2 regions of the Streptomyces sp. SGAir0957 genome follow, and region 2 is predicted to be linked to the other one. Evidence: riboswitches for the same ligand, from Rfam matches in the RefSeq annotation. Region 2 holds a riboswitch; the other holds the start of a gene.
What was found. Region 2 has a riboswitch for cyclic di-AMP ahead of C1N81_RS37220 (C40 family peptidase). Riboswitches for the same ligand answer to the same signal wherever they lie in the genome.
Positions count from the first base shown of each region.

Region 1 (3,201 bases), 4.7 Mb from region 2:
TGCCGGAGCTGGGTGAGCAGGGCGATCAGGCCGGGGCTGCCGGAGGCCTGCGCCAAGGTCTCGTGGAACCAGCCGTCCAGGGAGCGCAGATCCTCGTTCCGGTCCGCCCTGGAGCGCTCCTGACCCAGCCTGACCAGGCCGCGCAGGACTTTCAGATGGGCCTCGGTGCGGCGCTGCGCCGCCCGCGCCGCACCCAGCGGTTCGAGCAGCAGCCGGACCTCAAGGAGGTCGGCGGCCTCCTGCCCGGTGGGTTCGGCCACGCACGCGCCCGCGTGCCTGCGCGTGACGACGAACCCCTCGGCCTCCAGCGTGCGCAGCGCCTCGCGCACGGGCACGCGCGAGACACCGTAGCGGCGTGCGAGCAGCTCCTCAGTGAGCCTGCTGCCGCGCGGGTAGACACCCGCGACGATGTCATCGCGAATCGCGGTGCATACCGAGTGCGCGGGAATCCGCATGATTCGACCTCCGCTTTTGATCCCCGCGCAACGCGGTCGACCGACGCCCGTGCGGGCGCGCTCCCTGCAACTTCGTCCCGACTCTATTCCACGGTTCTCGAATTTCCGACGGGGGACCGGAATTCATGGATATTTTTTGGCCAGGTCAGGAAGTCCGCCGGACGGTGCGATCGCACGCGAAAGCCCCGGCTCGGTGAGCCGGGGCTTGCTGAGCGGAGGCGTGCGCCGGACGCGTAGGCGCATGCCGGACGCGAAAGCGTGTGTCAGACGCGGAAGCGTGTGTCAGACGTTGACGCCGTGCGAGCGCAGGTACGCGACGGGGTCCATGTCGGAGCCGTACTCGGGCGACGTGCGGGCCTCGAAGTGCAGGTGCGGGCCCGTGACGTTGCCGGTGGCGCCGGAGAGGGCTATCTGCTGGCCGGGGGTGACCGACTGACCGACGGAGACGCCGATGGACGACAGGTGACCGTACTGGGTGTACGTACCGTCGTTCATCTTGATCACGATGTTGTTGCCGTAGGCACCGCCCCAGCCCGCCTCGACGACGGTTCCCGCGCCGACGGCGTGCACGGACGTGCCGCTCGCCGCGTGGAAGTCGATGCCGGTGTGGCTGCCGGAGGACCACAGGCCGCTGCTGGCCTGGTAGCCGGTGGAGACGTACGAGCCGGAGATCGGGGCGACGAAGCTGTTGAGGAGGCGCTTGCGCTCGGCCTCGCGGGCGGCGCGCTCCTTGGCCTCGCGCTCCTTGGCGGCCTTCGCCTCGGCCTGGCGCTTGGCCTCCTCGGCCCTCTTCTTGGCCTCGGCCTCGGCCTTCGCCTTGGCCTTCGCCTTGGCGGCCGCCTCGTCGGCGGCCTTCTTCTGAGCGGTGGCCTGCGCGTCGATCTGGGCGGCCATGGAGTCGCCGATGGCGATCGCCTGGGTGAGGCCGTTCTGCTCGGGCGCCGCGGGGGCGGCGAGTGCGGGGGCGGCGAGGCCGCCGACGACACCGGTCGTGGTGAGCGCGGCGACGCCCGCGACCTGCGCGGTGGTGCGCGTGAGACGGCTCGGACGACGGTGCTTCCCGGTGGCACGGGTGAACGCCATGCGGTGGCTGATCCTTTCCTTCCCTCTCGCCTACCGGGTTAGCTGACGGGTTCGGAGCAGGAAGGTCTCCTACGGGCCCTCTCCCCTGCCTCACGGCCGGAAGAGCGCCCGATTCACCCCAGGGACTGCGGTGGGTCCCCGGCTCCCCTGGCTCGCGCCGTGGGGGACTCGGCGATGACTGTCCGGTGTCGCGGGCGCGACGCATGACGGGCGGACAGCCGCACCGACGCTAAGCGGCACCTCATTTGTTCGACAAACGGAACCCGGGTTTTGTAGCGCACACCACAGGCCAGACAGGCAACCTCCATACCAAAACGGGCATATGCCGGGGTTCATGCCGAACGCACACCAAGAAGCCCCGGCGGCCGTGAGGGCTGCCGGGGCTCCTTCCGTGAGCGAAGAGGTCGTGAGGGGGTCAGCCCGCGACGACGGTCACCTCGCCGATACCGAGCGTCTGGACGGGCTCCGCAATGTGCGCGGCGTCGCCCACGAGGATCGTCACCAAACGGTCCGCCGGGAAGGCGCTCACGACGGCCGCGGTGGCCTCCACGGTGCCCGTCTCGGCGAGCCGGCGGTACAGCTGCGCCTGGAAGTCGTCCTGGAGGTGCTGCTCGACCTGGTCGGCGAGGGTGCCCGCGACGGCCGCGGCCGTCTCGTACTTGAGTGGCGCCACGCCCACCAGGTTCTGCACGGCCGTGTCCCGCTCGGCGTCCGTCAGCCCCTCGGCGGCCAGGGTCCGCAGCACCTTCCACAGGTCGTTCAGGGCCGGACCCGTGTTCGGGGTGTCGACGGAGCCGCTGATGGCGAGCATGGCGGCGCCCGTACCGTCCGGCGCGGAGAGCAGCACCTGGGAGAAGGCCCGCACACCGTAGGTGTAGCCCTTCTCCTCGCGCAGGACGCGGTCCAGACGGGAGGTGAGCGTGCCGCCCAGGCAGTACGTGCCGAGAACCTGCGCGGCCCACACGCGGTCGTGCCGGTCGGGGCCGATCCGGCCGATGAGCAGCTGTGTCTGCACCGCGCCCGGACGGTCGACGATGATGACGCGGCCGGTGTCGTCGGCGGTGACCGCCGGGACCGGGCGGGGCTCCGCGGTGTTCCCGGTCCAGGCGCCGAGCGTGTCCTCGAGGAGGGCGTCGAGGTCGACGTCGGCCAGGTCGCCCACGACGACGACCGTGCCGGTGGCGGGGCGTACGTGCTTCTCGTAGAAGGCCCGTACGGCGGCCGCGTCGATGGCGGCGACGGTCTCCTCGGTGCCCTGGCGCGGGCGCGACACGCGCGCGTCGGCCGGGAAGAGCTGCTTGGAGAGCTCCTTGGCGGCGCGCCGGGCCGGGTTGGCGCTCTCGTGCGGGATCTCGTCCAGCCGGTTGCGCACCAGGCGCTCGATCTCGCTGTCCGCGAAGGCGGGCGCACGCAGGGCGTCGGCGAGCAGCGCGAGGCCCCTGGAGAGGCGCGAGACGGGCACCTCGAGGGAGACCCGGACGCCGGGGTGGTCGGCGTGGGCGTCCAACGTGGCGCCGCACCGTTCCAGTTCGGCCGCGAACTCCTCGGCGGAGTGCTTGTCGGTGCCCTCGGTGAAGGCGCGCGCCATGATCGTGGCGACGCCGTCGAGGCCCGCGGGCTCGGCGTCGAGCGGCGCGTCGAGGTTGATCTCGACGGCGACGAG
Region 1 covers NZ_CP027293.1:2,421,193-2,424,393, forward strand. Annotated here, with positions in the region: gene C1N81_RS15775 (GntR family transcriptional regulator) at 1-455, opposite strand, end outside; gene C1N81_RS15780 (M23 family metallopeptidase) at 738-1,538, opposite strand; cyclic di-AMP (ydaO/yuaA leader) riboswitch at 1,551-1,722, opposite strand; gene C1N81_RS15785 (M16 family metallopeptidase) at 1,954-3,201, opposite strand, start outside.
Region 1: it holds a riboswitch for cyclic di-AMP, as region 2 does, so the genes downstream of both, C1N81_RS15780 (M23 family metallopeptidase) here and C1N81_RS37220 (C40 family peptidase) in region 2, are expected to answer to the same signal.

Region 2 (3,201 bases):
CAGACCCGGCACCACGCTGGTCTCCAGCGTCCGTATCCGGCACGCCTGCGACTCCAGACTGATGAAATCGCGGTACGACGGCGGCAGCAGCCCCCGATACGCCTGCCACCAGTGATGACCGCCCGCATCCTCCGCACCGGCCAGCGCCACGACGAGGTCACGCTGGTGCGCGTCGGCTGTCTCGAACGCGTCGAGCAACCGCAGCACGTCCGACGCCTTCACGCCGCTGCGGCCTGTCTCGATCCGGCTCACCTTCGACTGGTGCCAGCCGACGAGACGGGCCGCCTGGCCGCTCGTCAACCCGGCCTGGACTCGTAACGCGCGTAGCTCCGACCCGAGTTTGCGACGACGCACCGCGGGACCGTACTTCATGCCGACTCCTCAACGCTCTACGGGCCGCGTCACCGGGCTCCTTCCCGGCCCGATCAACACGGCCTTTGAGCAGACGGTAGAGGAACCGGTGTGCGCGCGCCCAAATACGGTCTACCGTCGCAGAGTTCACCGCATCGAGCGACAGATATATGCATATCTTGGGGGATCGACAACACCGAAGGGCATCCAAGTGGCACTCTGGCGCGAAGCAGAAGTCGGAGGCCGCACGCCAGCGCACCGCCAGAGTCGCAGGCGCGGCCCCGGTGGGAAAGGGACGACGTCGCCATGGCAGACCACCAGGAAGCATCCGTCACGCTGCCGAGCACTGCCGCCTCGGTCTCCGCTGCCCGCCGGTACGTGAGTACCGTGCTCGCGGAATGGGGCCTGCCGGGGGACACCGACGCGGCCGACACGGTGCGCCTGATCGTCTCGGAGCTTGCGACCAACGCCGTGCAGCACACGCTGGGCCAGTCGCCCACGTTCACCATCGACGTGGAGCTCGAACGCGACGAGCAGCTGCGGATCGGCGTCACCGACAGCCACCCGCGCTACCCCAAACGCCTGCCCGCCGCCGTCGCGCAGGACAACGGGCGCGGCATGGTGATCGTCCGCAGCCTCACCGCGGAGTGCGGAGGCCGCCTGTCGGTCGCGCCCACGGCGGAGGGCGGCAAGACCGTGTGGATCTCCCTGCCGTGGATCACCGGGCTCAAGGGCAGCGCGTCCCGCCCCAGCACCGCGTGCTGAACGCGGCGCGGCCGGTCACCCCTGTGCGTCCGCGTCCCGGTCATCCCTGTGCGTCCGCGTGGGGACGTGCCCGGCGCCTGGCCCGCCCCCACGACTGTCACTTCTGAGCGCGCTCAGCGCACCCGGCCGTACCAGACGCTCTTCGTCCAGATCTTCTGGAGCCGCACCACGTCACCGGTCTTCGGCGAGTGCCAGATGCGTCCCTTCCCGGCATAGATGCCGACGTGGTAGACGCTCCGGCCCGAGTGGAAGAAGACCAGGTCACCTGTCTTGCGGTGGGACGCGGAGACATGGCGGGTCTTGTTGTACTGCTGGCCCGCGGTGCGGGGCAGCTTCTTGCCCGCCCGCTTGAACGAGTAGAGCGTGAGCCCCGAGCAGTCGAACCGGTGCGGGCCCGACGCCCCCCACTTGTACGGCGCACCCTTCTTGGAGGCCGCGACCTTCAGAGCCTTGGTCGAGGCCGTGGCCGCCGATGCCTCGGACGCGGTGCCGGGGACCATCAGCCCCGCACCCGCGACCGCCAACGTGAGGGCCGACGCGGTGCCGGCCCGGGTCAGCAGCGACGGAACACGATTGAGCGCAGTCATGCGCAACCCTTCGTCTGCCGCCTGTGAAGGATGACCTGTCGGGTTCGGGCAGGCGAAGATGCCCGGCCGCGTGCGCGGCTTCACCCCAAGGGCCGATCGGACACCACCTTCGTCAAGGTGGGCCGGTGGCCCGTCGTGCCTGGGTCCTCCACTCCTGCCGATGCACTTCTGTCGACCTGGCATCCGCGCGGCGGCAGGACTCGGCGTCCGCGCGGACCGCCCCGCCGCGGCGGCGGGGGCTTGTCGTCGAAGGGATCTTCACGCACATGTGGGGTGGAATCCGAGTTGAACCGGCGGTAAGTGAGGCTCCTCACGCTTGACCCGTTCAGGTGGACACTGCGCCTTTCGAGTCCCGGCAGCGACCCTCGACCACGCGCGCACCAGGCACGGAAGGCCGGATTCCGGAGTTCGCGTACCACCGGAGCGCAACTCGGGCCGCCTCGTCGACGTACGCATATCTAGGCTGTTCGGCGGTCCACCATCTGGACCGTTTCGGCCCTGACGCAGACGGTTCGTGTCGGAAGTGACCGAAGGTGACCGTAACCGGGCGAGGTTGGCCGTGAACGGCCTCTGGTCGATCGCATCTGACCTTCGGTCGACCGTCAGCGACCGCCCGCCGACCTCAAGCGACCTCCCGCCGACCGCGAGCGGCCTCAGGCGACTGTTTCCGGCGGCAAAGTGACGCGCCGGGTGCGCCTCTCCCCGTCGAGGACGCGCAGAGCCCGCTCCAGGGTTGCGGCGTGCACCTCGCTCTCACCCCGCCGGTGCATCAGTTCCAGCGCGTCGCGCAGCTCCGTCGCGCGGCTCACCAGCGCCTGCGCCGCACGCAGCCCCCGGTACGTGTCCTCGCCGCGCGCCGGATTGACGCGCGCGAGCAGGTCGACCACCGCCAGATAGCTGTCGACGAGCGCGCACTCGGCGCGGGTCAGCGCGGGCAGCGGCGGAAGTTCGGGCGGATACATACGGCGCGTCACCGCCCGGCCGGAGCGCCGGGCGCACCCTTGCGGCCTTGTACGACCCGGTCCACCAGGCCGTACTCCACCGCCTGCCGCGCGTCGAGCACGGTGTCCCGCTCGATGTCCCGGCTGATCCGCTCCTTCTCCTGCCCGGTGTGGCGCGCGAGCAACTCCTCCAGCCGTTCGCGCGTCCGGACCATCTCGCGGGCCTGGATCTCCAGATCGGAGGGCTGGCCCTGCGCCGGCTCGGGGAGCGCGGGCTGGTCGAGCACCAGGCGTGCTCCCGGCAGCATCGACCGCTTGCCCGGCGTCCCGGCCGCGAGCAGTACGGCGGCGACGGACGCCGCCTGCCCGAGGCACACCGTCTCCACCTCGCAACTGACGTACCGCATCGTGTCGTAGACCGCCGTCATCGCGCTGAACGAGCCGCCGGGGGAGTTGATGTACAGCGAGATGTCCCGGTCGGGCGCCGCGTACTCAAGGTGCATGAACTGGGCCATCACGTCGTTGGCCGACGTGTCGTCTACGGGTGTCCCGAGAAA
Region 2 covers NZ_CP027293.1:7,136,325-7,139,525, forward strand. Annotated here, with positions in the region: gene C1N81_RS37210 (helix-turn-helix domain-containing protein) at 1-372, opposite strand, end outside; gene C1N81_RS37215 (ATP-binding protein) at 658-1,116, shown strand; gene C1N81_RS37220 (C40 family peptidase) at 1,230-1,703, opposite strand; cyclic di-AMP (ydaO/yuaA leader) riboswitch at 1,707-1,837, opposite strand; gene C1N81_RS37225 (hypothetical protein) at 2,357-2,665, opposite strand; gene C1N81_RS37230 (ATP-dependent Clp protease proteolytic subunit) at 2,674-3,201, opposite strand, start outside.